One region of the Paenibacillus bovis genome, then DNA from elsewhere that is predicted to be linked to it. Evidence: riboswitches for the same ligand, from Rfam matches in the RefSeq annotation. Region 1 holds a riboswitch; each other region holds the start of a gene.

The links. Region 1 has a riboswitch for glycine ahead of AR543_RS02530 (amino acid permease). Riboswitches for the same ligand answer to the same signal wherever they lie in the genome.
Region 2: another riboswitch for glycine. It lies ahead of gcvT (glycine cleavage system aminomethyltransferase GcvT); the one in region 1 lies ahead of AR543_RS02530 (amino acid permease).
Region 3: another riboswitch for glycine. It lies ahead of sdaAB (L-serine ammonia-lyase, iron-sulfur-dependent subunit beta); the one in region 1 lies ahead of AR543_RS02530 (amino acid permease).

The regions. Positions count from the first base shown of each region.
Region 1 covers NZ_CP013023.1:586,661-592,091, forward strand. Annotated here, with positions in the region: gene AR543_RS02520 (alpha/beta hydrolase family protein) at 1-740, shown strand, start outside; gene AR543_RS02525 (TetR/AcrR family transcriptional regulator) at 1,054-1,668, opposite strand; gene AR543_RS02530 (amino acid permease) at 1,815-3,194, opposite strand; glycine riboswitch at 3,340-3,420, opposite strand; gene AR543_RS02535 (MFS transporter) at 3,568-4,794, opposite strand; gene AR543_RS02540 (SLC45 family MFS transporter) at 5,214-5,431, opposite strand, start outside.
Region 2 covers NZ_CP013023.1:4,573,984-4,579,414, reverse strand. Annotated here, with positions in the region: gene gcvPB (aminomethyl-transferring glycine dehydrogenase subunit GcvPB) at 1-862, opposite strand, end outside; gene gcvPA (aminomethyl-transferring glycine dehydrogenase subunit GcvPA) at 859-2,214, opposite strand; gene gcvT (glycine cleavage system aminomethyltransferase GcvT) at 2,418-3,533, opposite strand; glycine riboswitch at 3,806-3,903, opposite strand; gene gcvH (glycine cleavage system protein GcvH) at 4,086-4,478, shown strand; gene AR543_RS19540 (SDR family oxidoreductase) at 4,974-5,431, shown strand, end outside.
Region 3 covers NZ_CP013023.1:4,370,495-4,375,925, forward strand. Annotated here, with positions in the region: gene sdaAA (L-serine ammonia-lyase, iron-sulfur-dependent, subunit alpha) at 1-517, opposite strand, end outside; gene sdaAB (L-serine ammonia-lyase, iron-sulfur-dependent subunit beta) at 537-1,202, opposite strand; glycine riboswitch at 1,482-1,594, opposite strand; gene AR543_RS18575 (ATP-binding protein) at 1,754-4,537, opposite strand; gene AR543_RS18580 (response regulator transcription factor) at 5,098-5,431, shown strand, end outside.

The DNA of each region.
Region 1 (5,431 bases):
TTTGGGCAGCGCACGGATTTGTCGTGATCCAGCCTACTCATCTAAGCTCCCGTACACTGGATCTTGGTTCGGATCATCCCGAAGCGCCGATGTACTGGCGTTCCCGTGCTCAGGATATGATGTATATTCTGGATCATCTGGATGCGATTGAATCTGCTGTACCGCTGCTTGCCGGACGGCTGGATCACAGCCGCGTCGCTGCAGCAGGTCATTCCATGGGTGGTAATACGATCAGTCTACTTCTCGGCGCCAGCCTCACCGACCCCGTAGATGGAACCGACGTGAATCTGAAAGAGTCCCGGATCAAAGCAGGGATACTGCTCGCTGCACCTGGCCGGGGCGGCGATGCACTCAGCGAATTTACTGCACAGAATTATCCTTTCTTCTCGACCATGCATTTTACAGGTATGGATACACCTGCGCTTGTGATCGCCGGTGACCAGGATGATTCCCGTCATTTGACGGTAGTGGGTCCCGACTGGCATACCGACCCGTACTTCCTTGCACCGGGTCCCAAAGATCTGCTCACCCTGTTCGATGCGGGTCACGGACTGGGTGGTGTATCCGGCTATGATGTGGCTGAGACAACCGACGAGAATCCAAAGCGGGTCGCATTGGTGCAGCAGCTTACCTGGGCTTATCTCCGCAGCCAGCTGTATCCAGGTGATACTTCCTGGGAAGCTGCCAAGGCAGTGCTGGCAGCAGGCGACAATCCGATGGGTCGCATTGAATCCAAGTAAGATCGTAATTCATTTTAAGCGTGCGGATCAGACAGAATCGGCTATGCAGTCAGCAACTATGATGTCCCATGACCGTTTTCTGCCTACAGCCGCATCTCATACCTGATTAAATAAAAAAGGAAGCCATCCGCATGGCTTCCTTTTTTATTTAATAATTTTTAATTCTATCTTGAATCATGACTATACATATTTGCTATCTTCCTGCGATTGCTGAATAGACATAATGACATTCCTTCTATATAAATGAAATCAACATCATAAATGAAATCAACATCAATCGCCCAGTGTTCTGCATCCCGATGATTTTGCCAGCTTAACGATTCGCCCGGTAACGTAGCCCATCTACGAGCAAGGCTACCATGTGGCGTGCCTGCTGTGGATCTCCTTTTGCCCCAGCTGCGCAGAGACTTGCACCTGCACGCAGCAGATCATCCGGCTCGGCATCTGCACCGATTTCACCAGCTGCCGCCGCTGTCTCCAGCAGATCGGCCAGAGCCGGTTTGAGTCGCTTATCAAAGTAGGCCGGCAGCATCTCATACGCCGGATCGCCCGAATGAAGTGCTGCGGCAAGTCCGCGCTTGGCTGTAATAAAGTCCACATACCGCTGCATCCATCGTGCCAACGCTTCTCCCGGTCCGTACTGTGCAGACAATTCTGTCGCTGCATCGGCGCAGGCATCGACCTCCTGCCGAAAGACCGCTTCGATCAGATCCGAACGCTGCGGGAAATGGCGATAGACTGTCCCGACGCCCACTCCTGCCTGCTCCGCAATTTCCCGTACCGGCGCATCCACTCCCGAAGAAGCAAATACATTCATCGCTGCCTGCAGCAGAGAATCCATATTGCGCTGTGCATCTGCCCGTATACGGCGGGGCTGGGATTCAGGATTCTCCAAACGCTGTGTCGTATCGACTGTGTTGTCATTCATCGCGTATTTCCCTCCGCTCACCAAGCCTTTATTTTTTTTATCCATACAAAAGGAATAAGTATCCTTATAAACGTCAGTGTATATCTGATTCATTATACTATTCCTGCTTCACCTGCTCAATGCTGATTCCCGTATCTCTTTGACAATCAGGAGTGAGTTACGCTACTCGTATCTGTAGTTTCCTTGATCTTTCTGGTGCGCAGAGAATACAGCACCAGCAGCAAAATAAACCATAGCGGCGTACACAGCAGCGCCGGGCGTGTCTCCTCGGCGATTAGCATAATGATCAGGATCGCAGCGAACAGTGCCAGTACCGCATAATTGATAAATGGAGTCAGAGGCGCTTTGAACGTGGACGCATTATGCAGATCGCGGCGTTTTCTTTTGTACCGGATATGACAGACCAGAATAACGCCCCACACCCAGATAAAGCAAATCGCACTGATCGTCGTTACGATCTCAAAAGCCTGCCCTGGAATCAGCTTGCTCAGCAGCGCGCCACCGGAGATCACCAGCGTCGAGACGAACAAGGAGCTGCCTGGTACATGATTGCGATTGAGCTCACCCAGCTTTTGGGGAGCTTGTCCTTTGCGGCTCAGGTTATATAAAATCCGGCTGGTCGAGAACATGCCGCTGTTGCACGCAGATGCCGCCGAGGTGAGTACGACAAAGTTGATAATTCCCGCTGCGACTGGAATACCGACGAGGGTAAAAGTACGTACAAAAGGACTTTCCGCCGGACTCAGCTGTGTCCATGGATTGATGCAGAGCAGAACAATCAATGCGCCCACATAGAAAAACAGAATGCGCAGCGGAATCTTGTTGATCGCCGACGGAATATTTTTCTGCGGATCAGCCGTTTCCGCGGCCGATACACCGACCAGCTCTACACCTACATAGGCGAAGACGACCATCTGGAACGAAAACAGGAAACCGGTGACTCCGTTCGGGAAGATCCCGCCGTGCTCCCACAGATTGCGGACCGTTACCGAGCCTGCATCGGTCTTGAATCCCATGATCAGCAGCACTATTCCGAGACCGATCAGTGCCAGAATGGTAATTACCTTGATCAGCGCGAACCAGAATTCTAGTTCCCCAAAATTCTTGACCGTCATCAGATTGAGCCCCAGCAGAATAATCAGGCACAGGACTGCCGGCATCCACTGCGGAATATCGAGCCAATACTGCACATATACGCCTACCGCGATTACATCCGCCATTGCGGTCATAATCCAGCAGAACCAGTAGGTCCAGCCGGTGATAAAAGCGGCTTTGGGCCCCAGATAATCTTCGGCGATATCCGTGAATGACTGATAGCCTGCTTTGGAGAGCAGCAGCTCGCCCAGTGCCCTCATTACGAAAAAGATAGCCATGCCGACGATCAGATACGTGATAATAATCGAAGGTCCTGCCTTCTCGATCGCTTTGCCCGATCCGAGGAATAACCCCGTACCAATCGTACCTCCGATCGCAATCAGCTGTACGTGCCGATTGGCAAGTTCTCTTTTTAATTCTTTCTGTGCCATACTGATTTCCCCCTCAATCCTTGCGTAATTTACGTAAAAATCCATAAAAAAAGAGACTGGATATCATCCAATCTCGAGTGCACAAGAATATCAAAATATACACCTGCCCTATGGATCGCAACGATCCGCATGACAAATATATATTCGGTACTCTTCTGTCCTTTTGCCTGAGATTGTGAACCCTTCGGCGCCGCGGTTAATCCGCAGTCTCTCCAGAAGCTGCTCCTGCTATAGTGTGATCCATAGCAATCATAGCCCTTGAATAATTATGAAGTTATAAAACGGTATTGCTATGCTACCATATTACCGGCAATGTAAGCAATCCATCAGTGAAAAAAATTACACATGCACGATAAGCCTGCCTGTTTTCTGCTTAATCCAGTGCCTGCTTCTCCTCACCTGGCTGGGGAATGCCATACAATCGTATAAACATCGCCAGTCCTACCAGTGCCACGATAATACCGGACCAGAAAAACCATACCTGAACGCCATACCGGTCCACTACCGGACCAGCCAGAGCCAATCCGATCGGCGAGCATAGCAGCCCGATACTCGTAATCAGCGAAAGAACCCGTCCCAGCATCTCCGGTTCATAGGCTTTCTGGATCATCGCCATATACGGTCCATTGAACAGTGGAGCCGCCGCGCCCATCAGAAAAGACAGAGCCGCGAATCCCCAGAAGGCGCTGCTGCTGATCATGCCGCTCACCATGCAGGTTATTCCGATGATGCCCAGACTCAGACTGATATACGTGGAATCCTTCCATTTGGACGCCAGCACGGACAACAGCATGCTGCCCAGGATCATGCCTATGCCGAATACGGCTTCAATCAGACTGGCGCTGTATCCGCCACGGCCAAAGTGCGACAGCGTCATTAGCGGAAACAGCATCGCCAGCGGCATAAAGACGACACTGAATACAGCCATCGCGATCGTAATCGTCACTATCGATTGATCCGAGATCAATGTCTTCCAGCCCAGAACGAATTCGCGCCGAAAGGAAGGAGTCTCCTGAATCTCCTGCTTCGGCTGATCGATCCGAACCATGATCAGCATCACATTGGCGATCAATGCTCCTGCGACATCGAGCAGCAGCAGTGTTCCGAGTGAAGTAGCCGAGTATACGGCAATACCCAGTGCCGGACCCAGTACACTCGAGGCGGAGAATACCAGCTGATGCCATCCGGCTACCCGGGTCAGTTGATCTTCCGGCGCAATCAGCGGAATCGCTGCCTGAAAGGAAGGTCCATGAAAAGCCGAAGCCGCCGAGCGGATAAACAGCACCACATAGACCACCCACAGACTCGGCTCTCCAGCCAAATAATATACCCCGAGTGCAAGACTGGATACCGCTATTACACTGTCCGCTACAATCATGGTGAACTTGCGGTTCCAGCGGTCCAGCCATACCCCTATAAATGGCCCGAGCAGTGCCTGCGGCATAAATCCAACCAGCGCTGCAATCATTAATACCGAAGCCGAGCCTGTCGTTTCGGTCAGATGCCAGATAATCGCGAATTGTACCATCGAAGATGTCAGGATCGAGAAGATCTGCCCGCTAAAAATGAATGCGAATTTTCGTTTCCAATCTGCATACATAATGATACCCTCTCCTTTTCTGTACAGATAAAGCAGCAAAAAAGCAGATCAACGCCTACAGGGGCCGGATCTGCTTCATGACGTACAGGAACATAGCGGGACAACACAACAGACAGCCGTCCGGATCGCAGTCAATGTCCATATACGTAACGACAAGCATCACAAAAAAAGCCCACCTCAATAGGGATTCGTCTTTTTCGGCTGCTTAGCGTAAACGCATGGAATGAATCATTGAGTGCCACCCTCCTTTGTACCAGATGGGTTCATACTATCATTAAAGTAATTATCTGTAAATTAAAGAAAGCAGCAATGGGGCAGGATAATGCGAATATTAAAAAAAGAAGGAAGAGATGTATAATCTCTTCCTTCTTCAGAAGGTTCGTGCCAGGTTCAGGCTTATACGGCCTATACCTACCATGTTAGTTCAATGTCTGATCTCGTCTTGCATAGGTTTCTTTGATCGTGCCTACCGTAAAGGCACCAATTACCAGCAGCACACCGGAAATCAGGATCATGACCGGCATCGAGGAACCGAGTGCCGGGAACAGAGCGAAGCTCAGGCAGGAAGCGATAATCTGCGGCAGGCAGATACTGCCGTTGAACAGACCCAGATACGTACCCATATTTTCCCCGGACA
Region 2 (5,431 bases), 1.4 Mb from region 1:
AGCCCATATCGCCCGGACGAGTGATGCCCATGATCGCATTGGAGTTGGCACCATCGTAGTAGAGCAGGCCGCCGGCTTCGTGCACAACTTGGGCAATCTCGGTAATCTGTTCTTCGAACAGTCCCAGTGTATTCGGATTCGTCAGCATCAGCGCTGCTGTATCCGGTCCAACGGCTGTACGCAGAGCTTCCAGATCGACCAGACCTTTTTCATTCGAAGGAATAGTAATGGTCTGGAATCCGGCGACAGTCGCACTGGCCGGGTTCGTACCGTGCGAAGAATCAGGCACGATGACTTTGGTTCGATGTTCACCGCGTTTTTCGTGATAGGCACGAATCATCATCAGACCGGTCCATTCTCCGTGTGCTCCGGCAGCAGGCTGTAGGGTCACGGCATCCATACCGGTCAGAACAGCCAGATCGTTTTGCAGGGTATGCAGCATTTCCAGTGCTCCCTGAATACTGGTCTCAGGCTGATACGGATGGATTTTGGCGAATCCGGCATAACGGGCTACATCTTCATTGATTTTTGGATTGTATTTCATTGTACAGGAACCGAGCGGGTAGAATCCGTTATCCACACCAAAGTTCAGGCGGGATAGCTCGGTATAGTGACGGATAACATCGACTTCGTATACTTCCGGCAGGGCAGCTGCTTCACTGCGCAGCATGTCCTGAGGAATTACCGAACTGGCTTCCACGCGAGGTACATCACATTCCGGCAAAGAGTAGCCGACCCGGCCAGGCTGGCTAAGTTCGAAGATCAGTGCTTTTTCCTTGATTACTGCACCAATTAATTCATTGGATGCTGTAGCTGTGGAAGGAGTATCTGTATTGGTTGTCGTTATCATTTCGTTTGTCATAGGGATGCCTCCAGTTGGGTAGCCAATTGATCAATCTCGGATTTGGTACGCTTTTCCGTTACGGCAAACAGCATGTGACCGGATAATTCCGGATAGGATAGACCCAGATCATATCCACCGATAACGCCCTGCTCCAGCAGCTTCAGATTCAGCTCGGCAGCAGAGGTGCCTTCTGGCAGAGTAATCACGAATTCATTGAAAAAAGGAGACTGGAATGTCAGCTTCAGCCCGGCTACAGCAGACAGTTTCTGTGCAGCATAGTGGGCTTTTTGAATATTCAAATCTGCCACATCGATCATTCCCTGTTTACCCATAATCGACATATAGACAGAGGCGGACAGGGCGAGCAGCGCCTGATTGGAACAAATATTGGAAGTCGCTTTATCACGGCGTATATGCTGTTCACGGGTCTGCAGCGTCAGTACAAAGCCGCGCTTGCCATCACTGTCTTTGGTCTGGCCGACGATTCGTCCAGGCATACGGCGCATCTGTGCTTGTGACACCGCGAAAAATCCACAGGTAGGGCCGCCGAGAGACATGGATATACCGAGCGGTTGTGCATCACCGACTACGATATCGGCTCCGAGCTTGCCCGGTGCTTCGAGCAGTCCGAGTGAAATTGGATTGGTACTGACGACGAGCAGGGCGCCGCGCTCATGAGCCAGATCGGCAGCAGCGCGAATACCTTCAATACCACCAAAGAAGTTCGGCGATTGTACCAGTACAGCTGCTGTCTGATCGTCAAGTACTTCGGCGAGTGCGCTGATATCTGTTACTCCGTCACCATAGGCAACTTCAACCACTTCCAGATTCAGACCGCGTGCATAACTGCGTACAACAGCGCGCGCTTCCGGATGAATCGTGGAGAAAGCGACAATCTTGGTGCGGCGGGTTGCGGAAGCTGCCAGTGAAGCGGCTTCGGCCAGAGCAGTTGCTCCATCATACATACTCGCATTGGCTACAGCCATTCCAGTCAGTTCACAGATATAGGACTGGAATTCAAAAATCGCCTGCAGCTCGCCCTGGCTGATCTCCGGTTGATATGGAGTATACGCTGTATAGAATTCAGAACGGGAGATTACATGATTGATGACCGATGGGACATGATGATCATAAATGCCTGCTCCGAGAAAGCTCGTATAACGATCGGTATCTGCATTGCGGCCAGCCAGTTGTCCCATATGACGGGTGAGCGCATATTCGTCCAGCATCTCCGACATAGGCAGCGTACCCTGATAACGGACAGCGGCCGGAATATCCTTGAACAGATCCTCTATGGATGACGCGCCGACAACAGCCAGCATATCCGCTTCATTTTGCGGCGTCATCGGAATATAGCGATGCTTTTTCATTATATATACTCCTTTTGGCAGATCAGGCTGCCGGGTAATGGTAGAAACGACGTGCTGTTATGCAACCAGATATATGTTATGAGATGTATGTTATGAATAGAAATAAAGATGTAGATGGATATAAGGAAAAATAATGACAGCAGATGATCAATGGATCATACAGCCCACCTTTGTCGTACTCATAGGAATGCCACAGCAAACGATCAGACAGTTACCGGCTTTCTTTTGTAAAAGGGAGCTTTGACTACTTCGGCTTTGAGCAATTTACCGCGAATCTCTATTTCGATGGCTGTACCTATAACGGCATGTTCAGCCTCGATCAAAGCCAGTCCCAGATTACGCTTGAGAGTGGGAGACTGTGTACCGGTAGTCACTTCGCCAATCTGGCGGCCTTCAAGAAATACCGGATAATGGGAGCGCGGAATACCGCGATCGATTAATTCGACACCGACCAGCTTGCGGGGAGTGCCCTGTTCTTTTTGTTTAACCAGCACATCGCGTCCGATAAAGTCGCCTTTGTCCAGCTTTACAAAGAAACCAAGACCCGCTTCCAGTGGGGTAATATCTGCAGACAATTCCTGTCCATACAGAGGCAGCTTGGCTTCAAATCGCAGTGTATCCCGCGCACCGAGTCCGCATGGCACGAGTCCGTCGGGTTCTCCTGCGGCGAGTAGTCCGGTCCAGATTTCACCTGCTTGATCGGCAGGAGCATAAATCTCGTAACCGTCTTCGCCGGTATAACCGGTACGGGACAGGATCACTTTGACGCCAAACAGCTCTGCATTCGCTACGAAAGAAAATCCGGGAAGTTCACTGTACTCTTTACTGCCGGTTGCTTTGGCCAGAATATTGGCAGCCAGCGGTCCCTGCAAAGCGATCAGGGCTGTCTGTTCGGAGATGTTTTGCAGCGTTACACTTTCCGGCAAATGCTCCTGTAGCCACTCTATATCCTTATCAATATTGGAAGCATTAATGACCAGCATATAATGCTCTTCTTCCAATCGATAGACCAGCAGGTCGTCCACAACTCCTCCGGTCGGATAGCACATCAATGTGTACTGGGCCTGTCCATCCTGCAGCCGGGATACATCATTGGTAAGCATATTTTGCAGATAAGCCAGTGATCCGTTGCCGCTGATCATCACTTCACCCATGTGGGAAACATCGAACAGTCCTGCTTGTTCGCGAACGGCTTCATGCTCTTTTTGAATACCTCTAAACTGGACAGGCAGTTCCCAGCCGCCAAAATCAATACAACGTGGAGAACCGGATGCAGCATATAACGGGTATAGCGGTGTACGCTTGAGCTCTGTAGTCATGAATGATTCACCTCATGGTTTATTTGATAAAAACAAAAAAACAGGGAGGGTCAGGAAATAAACAGGCATTGCCCGCATTTTCCTTTCCTCCCTGTCCTTGGTACCTGAGAGTTACCTTATTCACCCGATGCGTTATGATCATACAGCATAATCCATTACGGTATGCTATACTCCTCGTAACAGCACAGAACCGACATAAGTTTCCCCTTTGGTGATCCGTTCAGGCATTATGATTATAACTACTCATAACCTTCGGATTCTCTCCAGAGCCGCGTCCAGTACAGGTCCTTTTGCCTGAGAGATTCACCATAACGGCTTACTCCTTCGGCGCTGCCCTGATGCTGGTGGCAGTCTCTCCCTGTACGTTCATCCGCTCACATATGATGTTATGTATTTCCGAACATTGAGTAATAAAAGTGTTAAAAATGTATGTATATTATATTAATACTTGATTCATAGAGTGATGTCAAGACTCTTGACAGCGCAATCTTCCTTACTATACGCTTGTGGCATCAGGAACCAAATCATGACATGAACCGGAGGAATGAGACAATGAGTGAGATCAAAGACCAATTGTTGTACAGTGAAGAGCACGAATGGGTAGAACGTATCAATGAAGACACGGTACGTATTGGCATTACTGATTTTGCTCAGCATCAACTGGGAGATATCGTATTTGTGGAACTGCCAAAAGTAGGTCGCGAAGTAGCTGCTGACGAAGAAGTAGGAACAGTGGAATCTGTCAAAACGGCATCAGAGCTGTTCTGTCCACTGGCAGGTACGGTCGTTACGTTCAATACTGATCTGGAAACGGAGCCCGAGCTGGTCAATTCCGATCCTTATGGACGCGGATGGATGATCGAATTGAAAGTAAACGGTGATTTGGAAAGCGCGTTATCCAAACTGATGGATGCCAAAGCTTACGCTGAACACGCACAGGATTAATCGAGCGGTCAACAGGTATTGATATCAGATTCATTCCTTGTATAGTTGACTGCAGATGATGAATTACAGGTTCAGGATTAACGGTCAACCATACATATAGCCTGTACAGCACCGAAACTATGATCCAGACATGGATATCATCATAATCTGTTACTGTGACAGATTCGCATTTCAATTGTAGGTCTAATTATGCACAAGCACATTACGCAAAAAGAGGTTCAGCAGCTTGCACTATGTAACCGGGATCGTAATACATCTATCCCGGAACAGCCAAGCCTGTCTGCTGCCTGCCACTCGTTGAGCAGGTTATCTTTTTGCTGTACTGTGCTTTTTTGCTGTATGGATTGTTATCTCTGCAACAAGATATACAGCACTCAGAACATCCTGCAGATCAGAAAGATGGATCTAACCGTCTATTCAGTACGATCTCCTGCATATGTGTGAAAAAGCGCTCCTGCGTTTATTTAAAAGAATAAACCCGACAGGAGGAATACGATGAACGCAAAGCGGATATTCATTACAGGCGCCAATTCTGGCATGGGGCTGGCATCAACGATCGAATTGGCCCGGCGTGGACATGAAGTGATTATGGGCTGCCGCAATGAAGAACGCGGCCAGAAAGCACTGGAGCAGGCACGTCAGGAGAGCGGATCGGATAAAATTACTCTTATGAAATGCGATCTGGGATCGCTGGAGACCATTCGCCATTTTGCGGAGGAGTTTGGCAAACGTTATGATTATCTGGATGTGCTGCTCAACAATGCGGGCGTGGTTAACCTGAAGCGCAAAGAGACATCCGACGGTTTTGAGATGAGTATCGGGGTGAATCATCTGGGGCATTTCCTGCTAACCCATCTGCTGCTGGACAGCCTGCAGCAAGCCAAGGCAGGACGTATTGTTGTCGTCAGTTCCGGTGCCTACAAACTGGGTAAAATCCATTGGGATGATCCTAA
Region 3 (5,431 bases), 1.6 Mb from region 1:
CTACCTCGGCCTGACAGCCGCCCTCTGCGCCAGAGATCGACGAGTTATTGGCGATAACATAACCGATCGCTCCAGCAGCAAATAATCCCATGACCATCTGCTCGTCGCTCCAGCCAAACCGCTCCTGTGTACTTACGAATACACCGGGAATAATGCCGCAGGAACCTGCTGTCGGCGTCGCGATAATGCGTCCCATCGAGGCATTTACTTCGGATACAGCAAGAGCATAGGACATCGCACGCGTCGCATCGCTGCCGGATGCAGTCTCTCCGTTATTCAGATAATTGTATACCCGGCGTGCATCGCCGCCGGTCAATCCGCTGCGGGAAACCGTATCCTCTGTAATCCCTTTGTGTACAGCTTCTTTCATAATATGATAATAGTCCGTCATTTGCTGAATGACTTCTTCGCGGGATACGCCGGTTTCCTTGACCTGCTCTTCGACCATCAGTTCTGCTATCGTTACGGAACGTTCCTCACACAGTCTGATAATATCTTTTAACGAACGGAATTGCATTCCGATTCACAACCTTCCATTAATCCAGATTAATAACTACTGCCCGAGTCACATGAGGCAGCTGCTCGATTCGATCCAGCACTTCCTGAACCGGGGCACTATCAAGTTCGATGACTGTCATTGCTTCACCGCTGCGTGATTTGCGATCCACGTCCATAAAGCCGATATTCAGCTCCGACTCGCTCAGGGTACGCGTAATATCCGCCAATACTCCTTTGCTATCCTGATGCTCTACCGCCAGCGTCGGGTACTGCCCGGACCCTCTGAGATCGAACCCGTTCATTTCATGAATTTCGATATTTCCGCCTCCGATAGAAGCGCCTGCCAGCTCGGCGGTACGCTCTCCCTGCTGCAGACGAATACGTACAAAGTTCGGATGCGGATAATTACCGCTTCCTTTATCAAATTGAATCGTCATTCCGAGATGGTCGGCTTCTTCCGCTGCATCCGGCAGGCGGGGATCATCGGGACTGTAGTCCAGCAATCCGCCTACCAGTGCCAGATCGGTACCGTGTCCCCAGTACGTTTCGGCAAATGAACCGTACAGAATAATATCCGCATGTTCCGGGCAAACGCCCAGCAGTTGCCTTGCCGCACGCCCCAGACGTGCTGCTCCTGCCGTATGTGAACTGGATGGACCCACCATGGATGGGCCGATAATGTTGAATACATTTTTAAAACGCATTCTGATTCCTCTTTCCCGCATATGCGCCTGTGGATTATTGTCTTGAACAAGTTATATTCCGGCAGAGTCGTGCTATAGATGCTCTCCGCCGTGTGTATCCGCTGATAATACATTTTCCATATCCGGTACCAACTGACAACAAAAAAGACAGAGCAGGGCCTGCAAGGGCCTGTTGCTCTGTCCTCGTTACCTGAGAGTTTGGACGGGCATACCGGTATCTTCGATACTGGCATTGTGCCTATCATACCCCTTGGGTGGCTTGCGCTCTCTCCAGAGTTGCGTCCGGCAGCGGTTCATGGTACCTGAGAGATTGACCGGGGGCTGGCATTCCCGCCGGCTTGCTCCTTCGGTGGCGGATCGCATACATCCGCAGACTCTCCCGCTATCTTCATTCGCAGTCTATTTCCATGGGGAAATCCCCGCTTTGGTTCTGCTCATTATCCTTGTCACCCCTAGCTTAATTCAGCCGGCATAACACTGTCAATTCCTCTTGGCAAAGTTACTCCGTACTTACGGTTCAGGAGCTCATTTTCTGCCTGAGCCAACCTTTTTTATAGAAAATAAGTTAATGGTGTATACTTTGGCAGCATCAGGATAAACGTGGAACCATGACCCGGATTGGAGACGACCTGCAGCTGACCCTGATGATCTTGCACGATCAGATTAGCGATGTATAATCCCAGTCCGGTTCCGCTAATTTTGCGGGAAGCCGCCGAATGGGAACGGAAAAATTTGCGAAATACATGCGGCTGATCCTGCTCCGGAATACCAATCCCATAATCTTCGATCGCAATAATGACCGAGTCGGCTTCCTGTCTGATATTAATATCGACCGCCATGCTATCTGGTGAATATTTGAGCGCATTGCTGATCAGATTATGGATCACCTGAATCATACGGTGCTGATCGCCCCAAATATACATTTCCTCGTTCCCGGCATGTATACGGATGCGATGCCGCGAATGAATATCCCACTGACAGCATACCGTCTGCACGAGCTCGCGTACCGCCAGACAGCTCATATGGTATTCAATATGCCTTGCTTCGATACGCTGACTGTCCAGGAAATCATCCAGCAGTCTGGATAAACGGTTGCCCTCCTGCTGAATCGTATTCATGAACTCCTGCCGCTTGGCAGCCGGCATATCTTCATACAGGCTCAGCATCTCGATATAACCCATAATCGCCGACAGCGGCGTTCTCAGCTCATGCGAGACGACGGCAATCAGTTCATCCTGCATCTGTCGCACCCTTTTTTCTTCGGTGCAATCACGGAAGACGAGAAGAAACCCGTGCTGGATTCCGGCGACCGGATCAATAACTGGCGTCACGTAGAGTGACAGGATCCGCTTGTTGCTCAGCAGAATCAGTTCTCCCTGTTCCCAATGCTCGCCGCTGTTCATATAATGTTCCAGTCTTTCATTCAGGGAAAAGGTATTGTCTGTCAGCTGATCAATATGGATCAGCAGCTCTGTAATGGGTTGTCCGGTATAATCAGCCAGCTCGAACCAGGTCTGCATCGTCGGATTCATAAAGGAAATCAGCTGCTGGGAATCGCACATGACTACGCCCTCTTCCACGGACTGCAGCAGATTGCCTGTAATACTTTTCTGTTTCTCGGCAGCGCCCTGTTCTTCCAGCAGACGATCACTCAGCAGCTGGAGCTGTCGCTCCTGCTCACTTCGCTGCTGCTTCAGATGTTCTTCTTCTGTCAGATCATGAACGAAAAAGGTATGAAAAGAAGTACCTTCCGCCAGTATGTTGCTGCGCGTCAGCTCCACCGGGAATGTTGTATTGTCCAGACGGATCGCTTGCACGGCTATACAGCCTTCTCCATTATCTCCAGCTTCCAGCAGGATAATATCCGCTAATGGACGGCCGATAACTTCATCCTGCCTGCAGCGGAACATCTGCTCGGCAGCCGGATTGAATTCGGTAATCCGCAGCTGGCTATCTGTTGAAATAATACCGTCGATCGCCATTTGCAAAATAGCACTTTTTTGCGCTTCACTTTCTGCCAGATCAAATGTACGCTCCACTACCCGTATTTCCAACAGCTCTTTATCCTTTTTGATCTGCAAATACTGGTGTTCCATTGTGCTGACAACCGATTTAAAATTACGAATCAGCTTGCGTACTTCCAGAATATTGGTCTCCGGCCAATGAAGCGGACGATTTTCTTTGATCTTGGACGGAATATTATTGGAAGCCTGAGCCAGCTGCAGCAGCGGACGGCTCAATTTGCGGCTGATAGGCTTTGCCAAAAGAAGCGCCATAATAACGACAAGCAATATTTTTATAATGCTGCTTAGATAAAATGCATAATATGGGTTTAAATAAAAGTTAAGCGGCATAGTTAAGACAAGACGATATTGTTGCAACAATGGTACACTCATTACCAGATAAGACTCCTGCCAGCGTTCCAGCTTGTAGAGGGGTCTGTCGGGAAACTGCTGATAAATACGGCCATGGACAGGCTGATGCTCAACCAGCATTGTCTGATATCCTGTATTATCGGCAAAACGTGCTGCTAATGATGCTTGCATGGTGGTATAGAGTGTTTTTCCGGAATCGTCAAGCAGCAGCGAATCAATAGCAAAATCCTTTTTGTAATCGATCATCAATAGCTGAATCCGGTCAGGCCGTACGAGCAGATTCTGCTGAATCTCCTGAATATACAGCCGCGATGTACGACTCATATATTCCGCTCCATAGTCCAGTATATCTTCAAATTGCTGACGGCCATTTACAAACATCACCAGCAGGCAAGCCAGCACGACAGAGGCCAGCAAATATTTGAATAGGATGCGTCCCAGCGATATCGGATAAAACGGCCGGCTGCCAATCGCTACACGGCTTAGCAGCGATTCCACCACAATCGAAGCCACCAGCCCGTTAACAATACCGTTCAGCACACTATTTATGGTCAGTAGCCCGATCAGCCGAAGATCCGTATGCTCAAGCGCGTATCGGTACACGACAAATAACATCGGCAGCGCAACCAGCACCCAGAAAGCCGCATCCATTTTGAGCAGACTGCTCTTGGGAAATAGACGTGAGCCAATACATACAAAAATCAATTCCAGCCCCATGACTGCCAGCAGGAATCCGTAATAGTCTGTCCATAGAAAAGGCAGATTGATAAGTACAACTGCCGGCGCTGCAAACCGCAGTCCGTATAATCTTAAAATGATCAGGGCAGCCGTACCGCCAAAGATAAATTGAAGAACAACCGATAAATCCAGCTTGAAGCAGTTAACCGCTATGCCAAGAATCGTCAGGATGCCTGTCCCCAACCAGGGGTATTTTAACCAGTGAAGTATTTTGTGATTCATAACGAACGGTCCTTTCTCGCACGTACAGCAGCTTCACCCGAAAGACCGTCTGACTCATTGTCATCCTACGCCTGAGTGCATGTATACTGATTACAATATCCCGAGTATGACATGATCTGTCTGTTACTTTATCCGCATAAAATATTCCTTATCCACCATATCCGCTAACAATGGTACAATATATCCGTATTTGTCAGAAGGTTTGTTAGCGAAATCTGTATGTAAAGTATATTGCTGTCAGTTTATTTCATTATAACGTCAAGAGACGGTTTGGAAAATAATTCATATAGTGTTCAGATGTATAAAACTATAACTTCAGTAACTTTACTATCTTACATATTGAACAGAATTACCATGGGATCAGCCAAATTTTTATCCATTTAATCCTTGATCCTGCACAGCCCACAGACCAGGCTGCGAACCGGACAACTTGTACGATTGAACTTTTATACCGGTTTATTCGTATGTTCCTAAAGAATGGTTCACTTAAAACAGTTAATGGGCTTGATCGTCATGCATACTCATCAAGCTTATAATTTTCGCACAGGAGAGTGACTGGCATGCCTATCAAAGTTCTGCTTATTGAAGATGAGAAAAGTCTCGCCGATATGATTGCATTTTTCCTCCAGGAGGAAGGTTACGATACAGAGCTTATCCATGACGCCAAAGAGGCGATTAGCAAACTCCATGATTATCAGCCCGATATTATTGTGACGGATCTGATGCTTCCTGATCTGAGTGGCAGCGAGCTGGTACAACAGATTCGCAGACAATCCACTGTTCCGGTACTGATGATCTCGGCCAATACGATGCTGAATGAACGCCTCAAAGCGCTGGATAACGGCGCAGATGATTTTCTTTGCAAGCCATTCAGCCTCAAGGAGCTGGATGCAC